2 regions of the Geovibrio ferrireducens genome follow, and region 2 is predicted to be linked to the other one. Evidence: riboswitches for the same ligand, from Rfam matches in the RefSeq annotation. Region 2 holds a riboswitch; the other holds the start of a gene.
What was found. Region 2 has a riboswitch for S-adenosylmethionine ahead of OSQ85_RS00960 (O-acetylhomoserine aminocarboxypropyltransferase/cysteine synthase family protein). Riboswitches for the same ligand answer to the same signal wherever they lie in the genome.

Region 1 (7,871 bases), on a different contig from region 2:
GCTCACGCCCCTCTTTATGGCTTTCCGCCAATCCCAATTCTTCTAAATCATCTATTAATCTCTGAGCATTTGATGTTGATATTCCAAATCTATCCACCAAAGCACCTATGGAAAAAGTCACATCGAAAGTTCTCCACAACACTGATAACAATACCATCTGAGCCGATGGAGAAAAGTATTCAGCTTTATTTTTTCTTTTAGAAAAATGTTCACGCAGGTCAATTCTTAAGTCAGGCAGAAATATCTGTTTATTAGGCACAACAAACTGGACACCATATTTTATCAGCCTTTCTCTGTCGTAAGAAGTCATAACTTCATCAACATAAACTAAAGGTTGATTCAGTATGTTTTGAACCTTATTGTAATCCTTATAGATCTGGGCAGGAGTCAGTTCATAATCATCGCACTGCATAAAAATCAGTCTTTGTTCAAAAAGATAAGTTGAAAAATACTTATATCTTGAAGACAGATACATAGGCAAGCTTCCAAAACTCTCTTTTTGAAAGCCCTGAAAATTCCAACCAAGAGTCTTTAATAAATATTTACGAACAGAATCTCCTATTCCCATTTATCACCTATTTATCAATATTATCCCAATATATTTGCACTATACCACACATAATGGGATAATGCAATATTGTAGGGATAGCAATCATCCTACCGAAAAAAGAGTTCAAGTGACTCTACATGCATCTTAAAAAAATACATATAGAATCACAAATGAAAGCTGAGGTTTTGAAAGAAGCCATTGAAAAAAACTTAAAGCCATCTCTAAAAAGAGATGGCCGTGTCATCAGTCAAGTATGGTCGCCTAAATATCTGTCAGAGATAAGAAGATTTAAACTTTGGGCATTTATGCTTAACCCGCTTATCACTCCCGCCCAAGGAAACCTTTATATCTGCGCTAAAGCCTGCGCAAAGTCTGTCTGTCCTTAACTATAAAAAATTCGCCCTCCGTGGGAATTTTTTATACACGCTCGCGGCGGGATAAACCCGCCTTCGCTCGCACGGCGCGCTCCCTTCCATGGGAGCGGGGGGCGGGGAGTGTTTTATATCTGCGCCAAAGCCTGTGCAAAGTCTTCCTTAATATCTTCAATGTGTTCTATGCCGACGGAGACGCGGATAAGCTCATCAGGGGAGCCTGCGGCTCTTCTGCCTTCGCTGGAAAGTTGCCTGTGGCTGGTGCTTGCGGGGTGAGTGACGAGGGTGCGCACATCGGCGAAGTTTGCCACATGGTTAGCTATCTTAAGTGCCTCAATAACCTTTACAGCCGCATCCAGACCGCCCTTCACGCCGAAGCTGAGCACCCCTGAGCCATAGCCTTTCAGGTACTTGTCAGCCCTTGCCTTATTGAGGCTTCCGGGAAGCGCGGGGTAGTTCACCCACTCAACCTTTTCATGCTCCTGCAAAAACTGCGCAAGGGAGAGGGCATTTTCAGAGTGAGCCTTTATTCTGAGATGCAGGGTTTCTATACCCTGTAAAATGTAAAACGAGTTCTGCGGCGAGAGGCATCCGCCCGCATCACGCAGGGCTTCAACACGCACCTTCACACCGAAAGCCGCCGCACCGAAGGTTTCTGCGAATTTAAGTCCGTGATAGCTGGGGTTCGGCTCGGTAAATGAAGGGAACCTTCCTGAGCCTGCCCAGTCGAACGTGCCCAGATCGATAACCACCCCGCCCATGGAGTTGGCGTGTCCGCCTATGTATTTCGTCAGCGAATGTATGACTATGTCCGCCCCGAAGTCCTTCGGGCGGCAGAGAAGCGGTGTCGCCTGCGTACTGTCCGCAATGAGCGGAAGCTTATGCTTTTTGGCTATGGCGCTCCACGCCTCGAAGTCTGCTATGTCGCATGACGGGTTGCTGATGGTTTCTATGAACAGAGCTTTGGTTTTTTCGTTTATCGCCTTCTCCACCGCCTCAAAGTCATACTGATCAACTATATTCACCTTAACTCCGAGGTTGCCGAGAAAGTAAGTGAAAAGGTTAACCGAGCCGCCGTAAAGTCTGGATGAGGAAACAATTTCATCACCCGCGCCGGCGATAACGCTTATTGCCGCAAATTCCGCAAAGTGACCGGAAGAGGTTACCACCGCATGCACACCGCCTTCAAGCTGGCAGAGCCTCTCCTCAAGAACAGCAGTGGTGGGGTTTGTTATGCGGGTGTAGATATGCCCGAACTCTTTTAGATCAAAGAGATTTCTGGCATGTTCAATGTCGCGGAACTGGTAAGCGTTCGTCTGGTAGATAGGCACTGTGATAGAGCCGTTGTGCTCTTCGGGTTTATAGCCCCCTCTTACGGCTATGGTTTCCTGTCTGTGCGGCATAGTTTCCTCCTCTGGATACCGGGGGACGGGGAAAATAATTCGGCTATAAAAAAACCCTGACCGTCAGGAACGATCAGGGGCTTATGAGTCTTATAACCGGAGAATCTGTCTCCGCCTATCTGCCCCTGAAAATATTATAGGGCGGGAGTTAGCACCTTTACGCGTCTGTGCGCAGGGTTGCTGCGGCTTCGCAGGGCCCGTCCCTCAGCCGCTCTGGATAAGCATATACACAGGATAAAGCATATTTTTCTTTTGTCAAGACAAAACCTATAGATTTACTATGTATTACACAGCGCTTTATAGATTGAAAATAGGAGGAATTAGTCTATAATCCTTAGGAATCCGCTGATACAGGTTATTTATATGATTAACGGCAAACCGAGAATCTCCGTAACAACCCTCAATATACTTAATGTGCTGTTTATCTTTGTGTCATTCATAATGCTTATCGGTTATTTCCTTTTTTACGAAGCGGAAAAGGAGTTCGAAACCCGCGCCGGAAACATCCGCGACCGATTCATAGAAACCCAGAAAGCCAACATAAAAACCGAAATCGGGCGCGCCGAGGCGAAGATAGAGAATATGCGCCTCATGCGTCAGGAAACGATCCGCATCTTTCTGAAAAACAGGGCGGAAAACGCTGAGGATATTCTAAAAAAACTCTATGCGGCAAATGCTCCGCAATCATTAATCACTCAGACTCTGGACAGCCTGAAATGGGACAACGGAACAGGCTACTGCTTTGTTTTCGACAGTAACGGCAAATTTATTTTCCACGGCGGAAACAACAGCCTGACCGGAACCAGCATATTCAGCATTGTAGAAGGGAACGAGGGGCTGGAAAAGTTTTTGGCCGATCTTGAGGGAAAGAACGAAACTTTCGGTCACTATGACTGGATTAAGCCTGCGGCGGACAAAAACGACCTTTATCCCAAAATAGCTTTCGCAAAATATGTCCCCGAACTGGGCATCTACATCGCAGCCGCTTCCTATACCGAATTTCAGGATGCATATCTCAAAAAATATATTCTGGAGCTTTTCCGTGAGGAACGCTTCGGCTATAACGACTATGGCTATTTCTTCATTATGGACGCAGACTACAGAGTGCTTCTGCATCCGGTAATGAGCGAAATCGAAAATATGAGCACCTTTGACATAACCGACTCAAAGGGGAACAACCTGGGCAGCCTGTTCTCCGAAGCGCTCAAAAGCACTGATTCAGCCTATGTTTCATACTACTGGAAAGCTCCGAAAGGGCAAGAACCGGAAGAAAAAGTCACTTACATGGCTAAAATCTCCGCGTGGGACTGGATAATCGCCACAGGGTTTTACTCCAGCGATTTCAACACTTATCTCGACAGGGAAAGCAGAGAACTGAAAGAGGTCTTCCACAATGACCTTATACGCATCTCCGCACTGCTGGCGATCATTGTCCTCATAACAGCACTGATAAGCATATACATAAACGTGCATATAAGAAAAATAGAGAAAAGCCGACTGCGTGAAATGAACATGCTGGAACAGTACAAGCTTGTTCTGGACGAGTCATCAATCGTCTCCAAGACAGACCCTCAGGGGCGCATCAACTATGTCAATGACAAGTTCAGCACCACCACTCTCTACAGCAAAGATGACGTAATCGGCCGCTCCCACAATGTGGAACGCCACCCGGCCACACCAAGGGAAACCTTCCGCAGGATGTGGGAAACCATAAGCAGCGGCAGAGTATGGCACGGAGTGCTCAAAAACAAAAAAGCCGACGGCACAAGCTATTACAAGAGTGCCACCATCGTGCCTCTTAAAGATGAGGACGGGCACATAATCGAATACATATCATCCGGTCATGACATAACGGAGCTCATGGAGAACAGGGACAGGCTTGAAAATATTTTCAACACGGATGTTCTCACCAGCTTAGGAAGCAGGATGAAGCTTCTGGCGGATATAGAAAGAACAGAGAAACCCGTTCTGGGGCTCCTTGATATTGACCGTTTCAGCGCTGTAAATGACCACTACGGAAACAAAACCGGAGACGGGGTCATAAGGGAAACCGGGTCATCCATTTTCCGCAGACTCAGCAGGAAGCCCTACTCCTTTTACCGTGTGAATGCCGATACCTTCGCGGTTCTCGCTGACGGGGCGGATATTGAACAGTTCAAAAACGACATCAGGGACGTTCAGTACAGCATAGCCTCAACAGGAGTTAAAATAGGCAGCGAAGAGATACCCATAACCCTGAGAAGCGGCATAGCATACGGCAGCAGGGACGTTCTGGCATATGCAGACATGGCTCTGAACAACGCAAAGGCAAGAAACGCCGACTACTATGTTTACGACCCCGCGGATATGCAGATGGCGGCAAACTACGGCAAAGATATTGCAGTGCTGAAAAGCATTTATGCTGCCATAAAGAATGATAAGGTTTTCCCGGTGTTCCAGCCAATATACAATATAGCCACAGGCAGAATCGAGAAATACGAGTGCCTCATGCGGGCGGAGGATGAAACCGGGCAAATCCTCACCCCAGGCGACTTCATGGATATAAGCAAGAAAACAAGGATATATCCGAGACTCACGCTTATCATAATAGAGAAATCAGTGCAGAAGTTCAAAAACCTTCCGTATGAGTTTTCCATCAACCTCACCATTGAGGATCTGATGAATGATGAAACAATGGAATACCTGATCACTTACGCCAAAAGCCACGATGTTCTCAGCAGGCTTGTGATCGAAATCGTGGAAACGGAGGAGCTTCAGGGGTTTGAGGAAGTGCTTACCCTGCTCAGGGAGTTCAAGAATCATGGTGTGAAAATAGCCATAGACGATTTCGGCTCAGGTTACTCAAACTTTGAATACCTCATAAAGCTCAACGCGGACTATGTGAAAATAGATGCAGGCATAATGAAGCATGTGCTTGAAGATGAAAGGGCAACAGAGATTGTCCGCTCCATAGTCACCTTCGCCAGACAGACCGGTGTCCGGACAATAGCGGAGTTTATCAGCAGCGAAGAGCTTCTGAAAGCCGCCGACAGCCTCGGTGTGGACTATGCGCAGGGCTACTTCATCGGCAAACCGGAAAGGGAGCTGGCGGGCTAATCCTCATATATCATCTTCACAGTCATTCCGCCGTCCGCAGTGAAGCTTTGCCCTGTAATAAACTTCGCCTCATCTGAAACCAGATAATAAGCAAGGGATGCTATATCCTCCGCCTTTCCCACCCTGCCCGCCGGGTGCTGTGCGTGATCCCTTTCCGATGTTCTGTAACCTGAAACATTTATCCAGCCGGGGCAGATGCAGTTCACCCGGACATCAGGGCCGAGGCTCACGGCGGAAGCGTGGGTGAGAGCTGTCAGCCCGCCTTTGGACGCGGCGTAGCTCTCTGAGTTTTTCTCAGACTGAAAAGCCCTTGTGGAAGCCATATTTATTATGCTGCCGTTTGTTTTTCTCAGGTAAGGCACACAGTGCTTGGTCATAAGAAATGCTCCGGTGAGGTTCACGCCGATCACCCTGTTCCACTCCTCAAGGCTCAGGCTCTCCACCGGCTCCGTAAAAGGGTTTGCTATGCCTGCGTTATTTATAAGCGCATCTATCCGCCCGAATCTTTTTACACATCGTTCGACACAGGCTTTCACGCTCTCCTCTGATGCCACATCTGTAACCGCAAAGTCAGCACCGTCAATACTGCGCGCCGCCTCCGGACATGCTTCCCCGTTTATATCCGCGATAAACACCGACCAGCCTTTTCCGGCGAAGTATGAGGCGCAGCCGAGACCTATTCCGCCTGCTCCGCCTGTAATCAGCACACATTTCATAAATATCCCTCTTTTCAATGAATTATTCAGCGTTATTTTTGTCCGGATAATGTTAAAAATTGCATCTGGGTAAAAAATAGCATCGAATATTACTGTAAATAATATAATATACCCTGAGTTATTTGGAGGAAAATTTATGAAATATGCAGCAGCCTTGTTTTTGTGTCTTTTTTCTGTTCATGCCTTGGCAGCGGAAATAGGTTTCATCGGCGGCTTCACCAGCCCTGATGACCTTGGTGCAGCCTACTACGGGGCAGAGGTTTCCGAAACAATCGACATACCGAACAATCATAAGCTTAAACTCTCCGCAGATTATAAAATGACCGATTTCAACGATGCGGCAGGCTTCATGCCGGACACCCTGACTCAGGCTGCTCTGGGAATTGATATAGAGGGACATGAATATCTGCTCAATATGAAGGCAGGAGTATCGACTGATGAGCCGTTTGAGGAATCGGACGGTTATTTCGTCGGAATCGTGGCGGCAAAAAAGATTTACGAAACCGGACCGCATAAATTTTATCTCGGACTGGTTGCCTCTAATAAGGAGCTTTTGGACGACATGTACGTTCTGCCCGCCTTCGGGTATTCCTACACTGCCCCAAACCTTTACATTCTGGCGGGTTCGCTTAATATGATTAAGTGGAAACCGGCGGAGAAGGTAAGCTTTGAGGCCTCGCTCTCCATTCTGGGACAGGGCAAAGTGAAGGGAACTTACCACTGGTCGGACGATTTCAGAACTTCTCTGGTATACTCAAACAATACGGACACATTTTATCTGGGCAAAGACTACCCGGAGGATTCGGAGCTTAGGCTGCGCATAGCCTCAGTAAGCCTTGAGGCTGAAAAGGACATCAGCAGCTACGCAAGGCTGGTACTTTCCGCAGGGATGATCACCAGCGCCAGATATTATATTGTTGATGACGATGACGAAGTTCTCCGCGATCAGAAAGTTAACGGCGGAGCAACAGGCAGCGCCGAACTGCGCATAATGTTCTAGGAGAAATAATGGAGTTCTACCGCATACTCGCAAAAGCTTATGACGAGGTTTTCCCTTTTTCGCAGACCACATTCGACTTCCTCAGGCTGCACGCCGCGGGAAGAGTTCTGGATGTCGGCTGCGCCACCGGAGCCTATGTAAAAAGGTTCCATGGGGAAGGATTCAGCGCAGAAGGCATTGAGTATGTTCCCGAACTCATTAAATACACCGAAAATATATCCGCCGGAGATATGCGCCGCCTGCCGGAAAGCTTCTCCGGCAGATTTTCCCTTGTGTACTGCATAGGCAACACCCTCGCCCACTGCACAGACACTGCGGACGCAGAAAATATCCTCGGCGGATTTGCCCGCACCCTGCAAAGCGGAGGAAAGGCGGTAATCCAGATACTTAACTACGCCCGTATACTGAAAAACCGCCCCCTCAGTCTGCCCCTTATCGAAACTGACAGAGTGCGTTTCGTCAGGGACTACACCTACGCGGAGAACAGCATCAAATTCACAGGGACACTCACCGCAGACAGACAGACATCCTCTTCATCCGTAATGCTTTATCCTCTGACCCATACTGAGCTTTCCACAGCTGCCGCACAGGCGGGCTTTTCATCATGTGTCCACTACGGCGATTTCAGCGGCAGTAAGTTTGACGAAGCTGAAAGCTTCATGCTTGTCAGCGTTCTGGGCAAATAACAAAAGCTTTTATTACCATCAGTTCGTTAGGCAGACGTTTCAAAAAACT
Region 2 (7,871 bases):
AACACGTTGTAGTGGAAACTGAAAAAGGCGAGGACATCGCCGCGGTTATCCTGTCCCCCCGTCCTATGGTCATTAAAAACATGGACGAGATGAAGAAGGTTATCCGCAAAGCAACAGAGGAAGACTACGCAAGACGTGCCAAAAACATAGAGGAGGAGCCCGCCGCATTTGCCGAGTGCAAGGAGCTTGTGGTAAAGCACAGCCTTGACATGAAGCTGCTTAAGGCGGAGTACACTCTGGACAGAAGCAAACTCACCTTCTTCTTCACCTCAGACGGCCGTGTGGATTTCCGCGCCCTTGTGCGTGATCTTGCCCGTGTTTTCCGCACCCGTATCGAAATGCGTCAGGTGGGCGTCAGGGACGCAACCAAGATGCTCGGCGGTTTCGGACTCTGCGGAAAGGAGTTCTGCTGCTCCACTTTTTTAAGAAAATTCGACAACATCTCCATAAAAATGGCAAAAGACCAGAACCTTATCCTCAACCCCACAAAAATATCCGGGGTATGCGGAAGGCTGATGTGCTGCCTGCTCTATGAAAAGGAGTCCTACTCCGGCATCATAGACGAAAACGGCAACACGGCAAAAGTTGAGTTCACTCTGGGCAGGGCGGAAGACGAAGGAGGAAACATATGACCAAACAGCCTTTTTATATCACAACACCGATTTACTATGTAAATGACGTGCCCCACATCGGCCACGCATATACAACGGTTGCGTGTGATGCTGTTTCCCGCTTCAAGCGCCTCACAGGACATGAGGTCTTCTTCCTCACCGGAACTGACGAACACGGCCAGAAGATAGAGCAGGCCGCAGAGAAGAGAGGCATAACTCCCAAGGAGCTCGCCGACGGCGTGGTTCAGCGCTTTGCCGGACTCTGGGAAAAGCTCAATATCTCCAATGACGACTTTATCCGCACAACGGATCAGATACATAAAGACTCAGTACAGAAGCTCTTTAAAACAATGCAGGAAAACGGCGACATCTACCTCGGCCACTACGAAGGCTGGTACTGCACCCCCTGCGAGACCTACTGGACAGAGACCCAGCTTCTGGACGGAAACTGCTGCCCCTCCTGCGGCAGAACCACAGAGAAGCTTAAGGAGCCCAGCTACTTCTTCCGTATGAGCAAATACGGGGACGCACTCCTGAAACATATTCAGGACAACCCCGACTTCATAAAACCCGAATCCAGACGCAATGAGATTATCTCATTCATCAGGGAGGGGCTTAAGGATCTCTCAGTGAGCCGCATGTCATTCAAATGGGGCATACCCGTGCCGAATGACCCCGCACATGTCATCTATGTGTGGATCGATGCCCTCACCAACTATATAACCGCCCTCGGCTACAAGGACGACGGTGAAAATTTCAGAAAATTCTGGCCTGCCACATACCATGTTGTGGGCAAGGATATTCTCCGCTTTCACACCGTATACTGGCCTACGATGCTCATGAGCGCAGGGCTTCCCCTGCCGAAAAGCGTTTTCGCCCACGGCTGGTGGACTGTTGAGGGGCAGAAGATGTCCAAATCCCTCGGCAACGCCATTGACCCCTACTGGCTGGCGGACACCTTCGGAGTGGATGCCATCAGGTATTTCCTCCTCCGTGAGGTTCCCTTCGGGCTGGACGGAGACTTCTCCTTCAAAGCACTTATCCACCGCATAAACGGCGATCTGGCAAACGATCTGGGCAATCTGCTTAACCGTACCCTCGGCATGCTTACCCGCTACTTCGGCGGGGTTCTGCCGGAATACAAAACCGGCGATCCGCTGGACGAGGCAATGGACGCAAAGATTGACGCAGTTTTTGCCGATGTTGAGAAGCATCTGGAAGGGCTCGCGTTCAACAAGGCTCTCATAAGCCTCTGGGAACTGGTGAGCGCCTTCAACAAATACATTGACGACACCGCCCCTTGGGCTCTTGCCAAAGACGAGGCGCACAAGGACAGGCTCGGTTCCGTTCTCTATAAAATCCTCGACGGTGCAAGGCTCATAGCCACGCTCATCTCCCCCTTTATGCCCGAAACGGCAGGGAGCATGCGCACCCAGCTTGGGCTTGAGCCTGAAATAACTCCCGCACCGATTGAAGAGCTTAAGAAAAGAGGCGGGCTAAAACCCGGCGCACTCCTGGACAAAGCTGTGCAGCTTTTCCCCAGAATAGACGAAAAAGAGATGCTGGAAAACATACAGAAAACCCGCACTCCCGAAGCTAAAAAAGAGGAAGCGGCAAAACCTGAGGCCATATCAGTCGCCATTGAGTTCGCTGATTTTCAGAAAGTTGCTCTCAAAGCAGGTAAAATCCTTGACGCTGAAAGGGTTGAGAAAAGCGAAAAGCTCCTCAGACTGAAAGTCTCCCTCGGTGAAAACAGCGAGAGAACCATAGTTGCGGGCATAGCCAAAAGCTACGCACCGGAAGATCTCAAGGGCAAAACAGTTGCTGTGGTGGCAAACCTCAAACCCGCAAAGCTCATGGGAATCACATCCGAAGGGATGGTTCTGGCGGCTTTTGACGGCGAACATCACCATGTGCTGATTCTCCCTGACGGCATAACTGCGGGCACTCCGATTAAATAGCAGACCGGAGCCCCTGAAGGCTTACATCCCGAAAGCAGAAGCCGCTGCGGCAGTTCCCGGCGGCAGATGTGGGTGGGCAGCCGCAGGAATGATATTGTCTATCAATAATATTGACACAAGCATATAAATAAAATAATCTGTTCTTCGGCCTTGATCTTTACGGGGCCGATATGCATTTTAATAAAAACACAGGAACAGATTAAGAATGATTCCCAAAAAAGATACGCCCGAACACAGGGCATTTCTGGATAAATTAGCCGGACTTGACAGCTTTTTTACGGACTCCCATGCTCATATACACATGCAGCCCCTCTCCGATGATGCGGAGGCTGTGCTGGCAAGGGCGGCGGAGCATAAAATCGGACGTATTGTCACCATCGGCATTGATGTCGAAGACAGCGGCCGGGCAGTTCAGTTTGCGGCGGAATATGAAAACGTGTATGCCTCTGTCGGTGTACACCCCCATGACACAAGCGGCTTTCCCACTGACGGCATAGACAGCCTGAGGGAACTCTTAAAAGCACCGAAGGTCATAGCACTGGGCGAAATAGGGCTGGACTTTTACTACGACCACTCACCGAGGGAAACACAGGAAAAATGCTTCGCCTCACTCCTCGGACTTGCGGAAGATACGGGCATGCCCGTTATTATACACAACAGAGACTCAACCGCCCGCCTAATCGAGATACTGAAGGCGGAACTGCCCGTCAGGGAAAAGAGCGGCATAATCCACTGTTTCAGCGGAGATACTGATCTCCTGCGGTATGCGCTGGATAACGGGTTTTATATTTCTTACGCCGGGGTGGTCACATACCCCAAATCGGAAGAACTGCGCAGAACTCTCCAGTTTGTGCCGAGGAACAGGCTGCTGATCGAGACTGATGCCCCTTATCTCACACCCGCTCCCTACAGAGGCAGAACAAACGAGCCCGCATACACGGCCTACACAGCGGAAACAGTAGCCGCTGAGCTTGGTATGAGCCTCAGGGAAACGGCTGAGCTTCTGGAAAACAACTTTCAGTCACTGTTCGGGGACAGGTTATGAAAAAGAGAATTTTGATTGTGGAGGACAACAGGTACGAGCGCGAAGGCCTCGCATCCCTCCTCAGTGAACAAAACTACGAGGTTGATACTGTGGAAAACGGGCGCTTCGCCCTTGATAAGCTCCATGAGCAGGAGTTTGACCTTGTGGTGACGGATCTGATGATGCCCGCAACGGACGGTCTCCAGTTTCTGCACAAACTTAGAAACAACGGAAGCAGCGTCCCTGTACTGGTGATAACGGGTAATGAAAACATGCAGAACATGCTCTCTGCCTATCAGCTTGGTGCGCTGGATGTCATCTACAAGCCTTTCCAGTTCGGTGAGCTGATGGATGTTATCAAAAGAGTAATTCCCGGCTGATTTAGCCTTTCTTAACTGTCCGCTAAGGTATATAATAGATTTATCATAATAATTTATTACATATACGGAGGACAGTGATGATAAAGATTAAAAAAATACTTTACCCCACGGATTTTTCCGAGCCTTCAAAAGTTGCCCTTGAATATGCCGCTGAACTCGCCAGACAGTTCGGAGCGGAGCTTGAAATACTGCATGTTATGTTTGACGAAACTCAGGTGGTCTCCTTCTACCTGCCGCAGGTGACTATGCAGTCCCTCTCAACCGACATAGAAACAGGCTCGGCAAAGCAGCTTGATGACTTCATACAGAGCCAGCCCTCGCTTAAAGGTGTCAACTACACCACTAAGCTGATCAAAGGCACGCCGTTCATAGAAATAACCAAACACGCAAAAGATACAGCCGCGGATATGATAGTGATCGGCACACACGGCAGAACAGGGCTTGACCATGTTCTTTTCGGGTCGACTGCTGAAAAAGTCGTCCGTAAAGCACCCTGCCCGGTATTTACAGTAAGGCCTGCGAAGTAGGGAGATTAATCAGCCTTACAATCAGAACATCCTGCCAGATTGTAAGGCACGCTCGCAGCAGGATAAACCTGCCTTCGCTCCGCACGGCGCAGTTCCATCCATGGAACTGCGGCTGAAAAAGTCGTCCGTAAAGCGCCCTGCCCGGTATTTACCGTAAGACCTGCGAAGTAAGAAGGTTAATCAGCCTTACAATCAGAACATCCTGTCAGATTGTAAGGCACGCTCGCGGCAGGATAAACCTGCCTTCGCTCCGCACGGCGAAGTAGGGAGAACTCTCAATATAAGGAGATTCTTCGCTGATGCTCAGAATGACGCGGCCGTAGCTGAACGCTGTGCGTCATTCTGAGGCCAAGGCCGAAGAATCTCTCTGTATAATAATACCTAGTGCCTCTGCTCTATCTCTGCCGAATCCATTATCCTTGCCGTCAGCTTCTCAAGCTTGTCATCATTCCCGTCAAAGCTCACCGCTATGTGCCGCAGGAGTTTCCCCGCGGAAAAACTCAGTGCCTCAACCCTGATCTTCTGCCCTCCGGCATTGGCAGTGCCTGAAAGCCGCCAGCCGGAACTGCCCCCGACTCTCTCCGGCTTTATCTCATACTCAAAAGAGGATGCGGCGCCTGAGCCTTTTATTTTATTCACCAGATCCGCTGAAAAAGCCTCACCGCTGATTTCGTTTTCTGTCTCAACCGCAAGCACGGTAAACCCGAAACTTCCCAGAGAAAACTGCCGCACATCCTGAGATGTGGCATTATCAGCTATTACGGCAGCAAAGGAGAGATCCCGCATATTGTCCGGAGCCAGTATCTTCACACCGGTTCTACCCACTTCCCGCTTTACCCAGTTCTGCTCCAGAACAACATCGGTCACGCCTTTTTCCGCCTTCGCCGACTTTTTGTAATATTTGAATGCCGCAGTTCCTCCGAATACAGCGAGCACAACCGCTGCTGCTATAACCACTGCTCTGATCATACCGTTCAAAATCATCCCTCCGCTCTTAATGCTGTATTTTTTTAAACTACCAGACAAAAGACAGCCGACCAAGCAAAACATTCCATTGACTTCACAATAAAAACGGATGTAATATTGCAAACTTTATACTTATCAAGAGTGGTGGAGGGACAGGCCCGTTGAAACCACAGCAACCGCCCTTTGAGGAAAGGTGCTAATTCCTGCCCTGCACGATGGGGGAGATAAGAACCGTTAAGACTACTCTAACGCCTCTTTCCCTCAGGGATAGAGGCTTTTTTTGTTTCAGGAGGCAACCTATGAGCAAGCACCGCATCGAAACCATAGCAGTCCACGGCGGACAGACACCCGACCCGGTTACGGGAGCCAGAGCCGTTCCCATATACCAGACAACCGCATACAAGTTCCGTGATGCGGATCATGCTGCAAAACTGTTTGACCTTGAAGAGGCAGGCTACATATACACCCGCCTGAACAACCCCACTGTCGAGGTGCTGGAAAACAGGATTGCCATGCTTGAGGGCGGAACAGGAGCCGTTGCCGCATCATCCGGCCAGTTTGCCGAGTTCATGGTTTTCTCCACCATAGCAGAAGCCGGAGACGAAATAATCACCACCAACAGACTTTACGGCGGAACAAACAATCTGTTTTTCCACACTTTCAAAAAAATGGGGATTACCTTCCGCCCTTTTGACCAGAATAACCCCGATGAGATCAAAGCTCTGATAAATGATAAAACAAAGGCGGTTTACCTTGAGACTGTGGCTAACCCCGGAAACGACATTGCAGACTTTGAGGCGATAGCCGCAATAGCCCATGAAAACGGTCTGCCCCTCGTTATAGACAATACGTACCCCACCCCTTTTCTCTGCCGTCCTAAGGAGTTCGGCGCGGATGTGGTGATCCACTCCGTTACCAAGTTCCTCGGCGGGCACGGAAACTCAATGGGAGGCATAGCCGTTGACCTCGGCACGTTCGACTGGGCAAAGAGCGGGCGCTTCCCCTCATTCACCACTCCGGATCCCAGCTACCACGGCATGGTGTATTCTGAGCGCTTCGGCAATATGGCACTTGCGGTCAAGATGCGCGTACAGACTATGCGTGACATAGGCGGCTGCATGAGCCCCATGAACGCCTTTCTCCTTCTTCAGGGGCTTGAGACTCTGCATGTGCGTATGGAAAGGCATGTGGAAAATGCCCGGAAACTCGCCGCTTATTTACAGAAAAGCGACATGGTGGACTGGGTGAACTTCCCAGAGCTTGAAGGAAACCCGAACTGCGAAAGAGCCCGGAAATACATGCCCAAAGGAACAGGAGCAATGCTCAGCTTCGGCATCAAGGGCGGACAGAAAGCAGGCAGAGCCTTTATAGAAGGCGTGGAGCTTGCCACCCACCTCACCAATCTGGGCGATACGAGAACTCTGGTCACACACCCCGCAAGCACCACTCACCGCCAGCTTAATGCGGAACAGAAGGCAAAAGCGGGCATAACGGACGGGCTTATCCGCCTCTCTGTGGGCATAGAGCACATAGACGACATAATAGCCGATATAGAACAGGCATTTGCGAAAGCTAAGAAGGCATAATATATGGAAAACTCCGCTGGCATAGTAAAACCGCAGTATGTCACATTCAGGGATGACTTCTCCTTTGAAAGCGGCAGGGTGCTTTCATCAGTCACCTGCTGTTACGAGACATACGGCAAGCTTAACATTGATAAGTCCAACGCTATCCTTATCTGCCACGCCCTGACAGGAAGCGCCCATGCAGCGGGCTTTCACAGGGCGGATGAGCAGAAGCCCGGCTGGTGGGATTCGATGATCGGGCCCGGTAAAACCTTTGATACGGAAAAATACTTTGTCATATGCTCCAACTTCCTCGGAAGCTGCTTCGGAACCACAGGCCCCTCCTCCATAGACCCTTCCACGGGCAAGAGATACGGCATCAGCTTTCCCGTGGCGTCAGTGAAAGATATGGTGAAGCTGCAAAAAAGGCTCATAGACCACTTAGGCATTGAGCAGCTCGTGGCTGTTGCCGGAGGCTCAATGGGCGGCATGCAGGTTCTGGAATGGGGAGCGACTTTTCCGGACATGATGAAAACCCTGATCCCCATTGCCACCACCCACGCCATAACCCCCATGGCGATAGCCTTCAACAGCATTGCCCGTTTCTCCATCACCAAAGATCCCAGATGGAACAAAGGGGACTACTACGAAGGGGAGTTCCCGGTGGACGGGCTGGCAATAGCACGCATGGCGGGGCACATAACATACCTTTCCGATCCGGCGTTTAACGATAAATTCGGACGCAGATATTCGGCATTTGAAGGTTTTTACGACTTTAACGGCTTCTTCGAGGTGGAAAACTACCTCCGCTACAACGGGTATAAGTTTACCGAATTT

Region 1: linked by a shared signal. The riboswitch ahead of OSQ85_RS07635 (O-acetylhomoserine aminocarboxypropyltransferase/cysteine synthase family protein) and the one ahead of OSQ85_RS00960 (O-acetylhomoserine aminocarboxypropyltransferase/cysteine synthase family protein) in region 2 are both predicted to bind S-adenosylmethionine.

The regions. Positions count from the first base shown of each region.
Region 1 covers NZ_JAJAPB010000005.1:213,153-221,023, forward strand. Annotated here, with positions in the region: gene OSQ85_RS07630 (winged helix-turn-helix domain-containing protein) at 1-568, opposite strand, end outside; gene OSQ85_RS07635 (O-acetylhomoserine aminocarboxypropyltransferase/cysteine synthase family protein) at 1,050-2,324, opposite strand; SAM riboswitch class I at 2,437-2,548, opposite strand; gene OSQ85_RS07640 (EAL domain-containing protein) at 2,688-5,420, shown strand; gene OSQ85_RS07645 (SDR family oxidoreductase) at 5,417-6,136, opposite strand; gene OSQ85_RS07650 (hypothetical protein) at 6,273-7,136, shown strand; gene OSQ85_RS07655 (class I SAM-dependent methyltransferase) at 7,145-7,822, shown strand.
Region 2 covers NZ_JAJAPB010000001.1:208,349-216,219, forward strand. Annotated here, with positions in the region: gene OSQ85_RS00930 (PSP1 domain-containing protein) at 1-632, shown strand, start outside; gene metG (methionine--tRNA ligase) at 629-2,572, shown strand; gene OSQ85_RS00940 (TatD family hydrolase) at 2,778-3,617, shown strand; gene OSQ85_RS00945 (response regulator transcription factor) at 3,614-3,976, shown strand; gene OSQ85_RS00950 (universal stress protein) at 4,054-4,503, shown strand; gene OSQ85_RS00955 (hypothetical protein) at 4,885-5,481, opposite strand; SAM riboswitch class I at 5,599-5,700, shown strand; gene OSQ85_RS00960 (O-acetylhomoserine aminocarboxypropyltransferase/cysteine synthase family protein) at 5,769-7,055, shown strand; gene metX (homoserine O-acetyltransferase MetX) at 7,059-7,871, shown strand, end outside.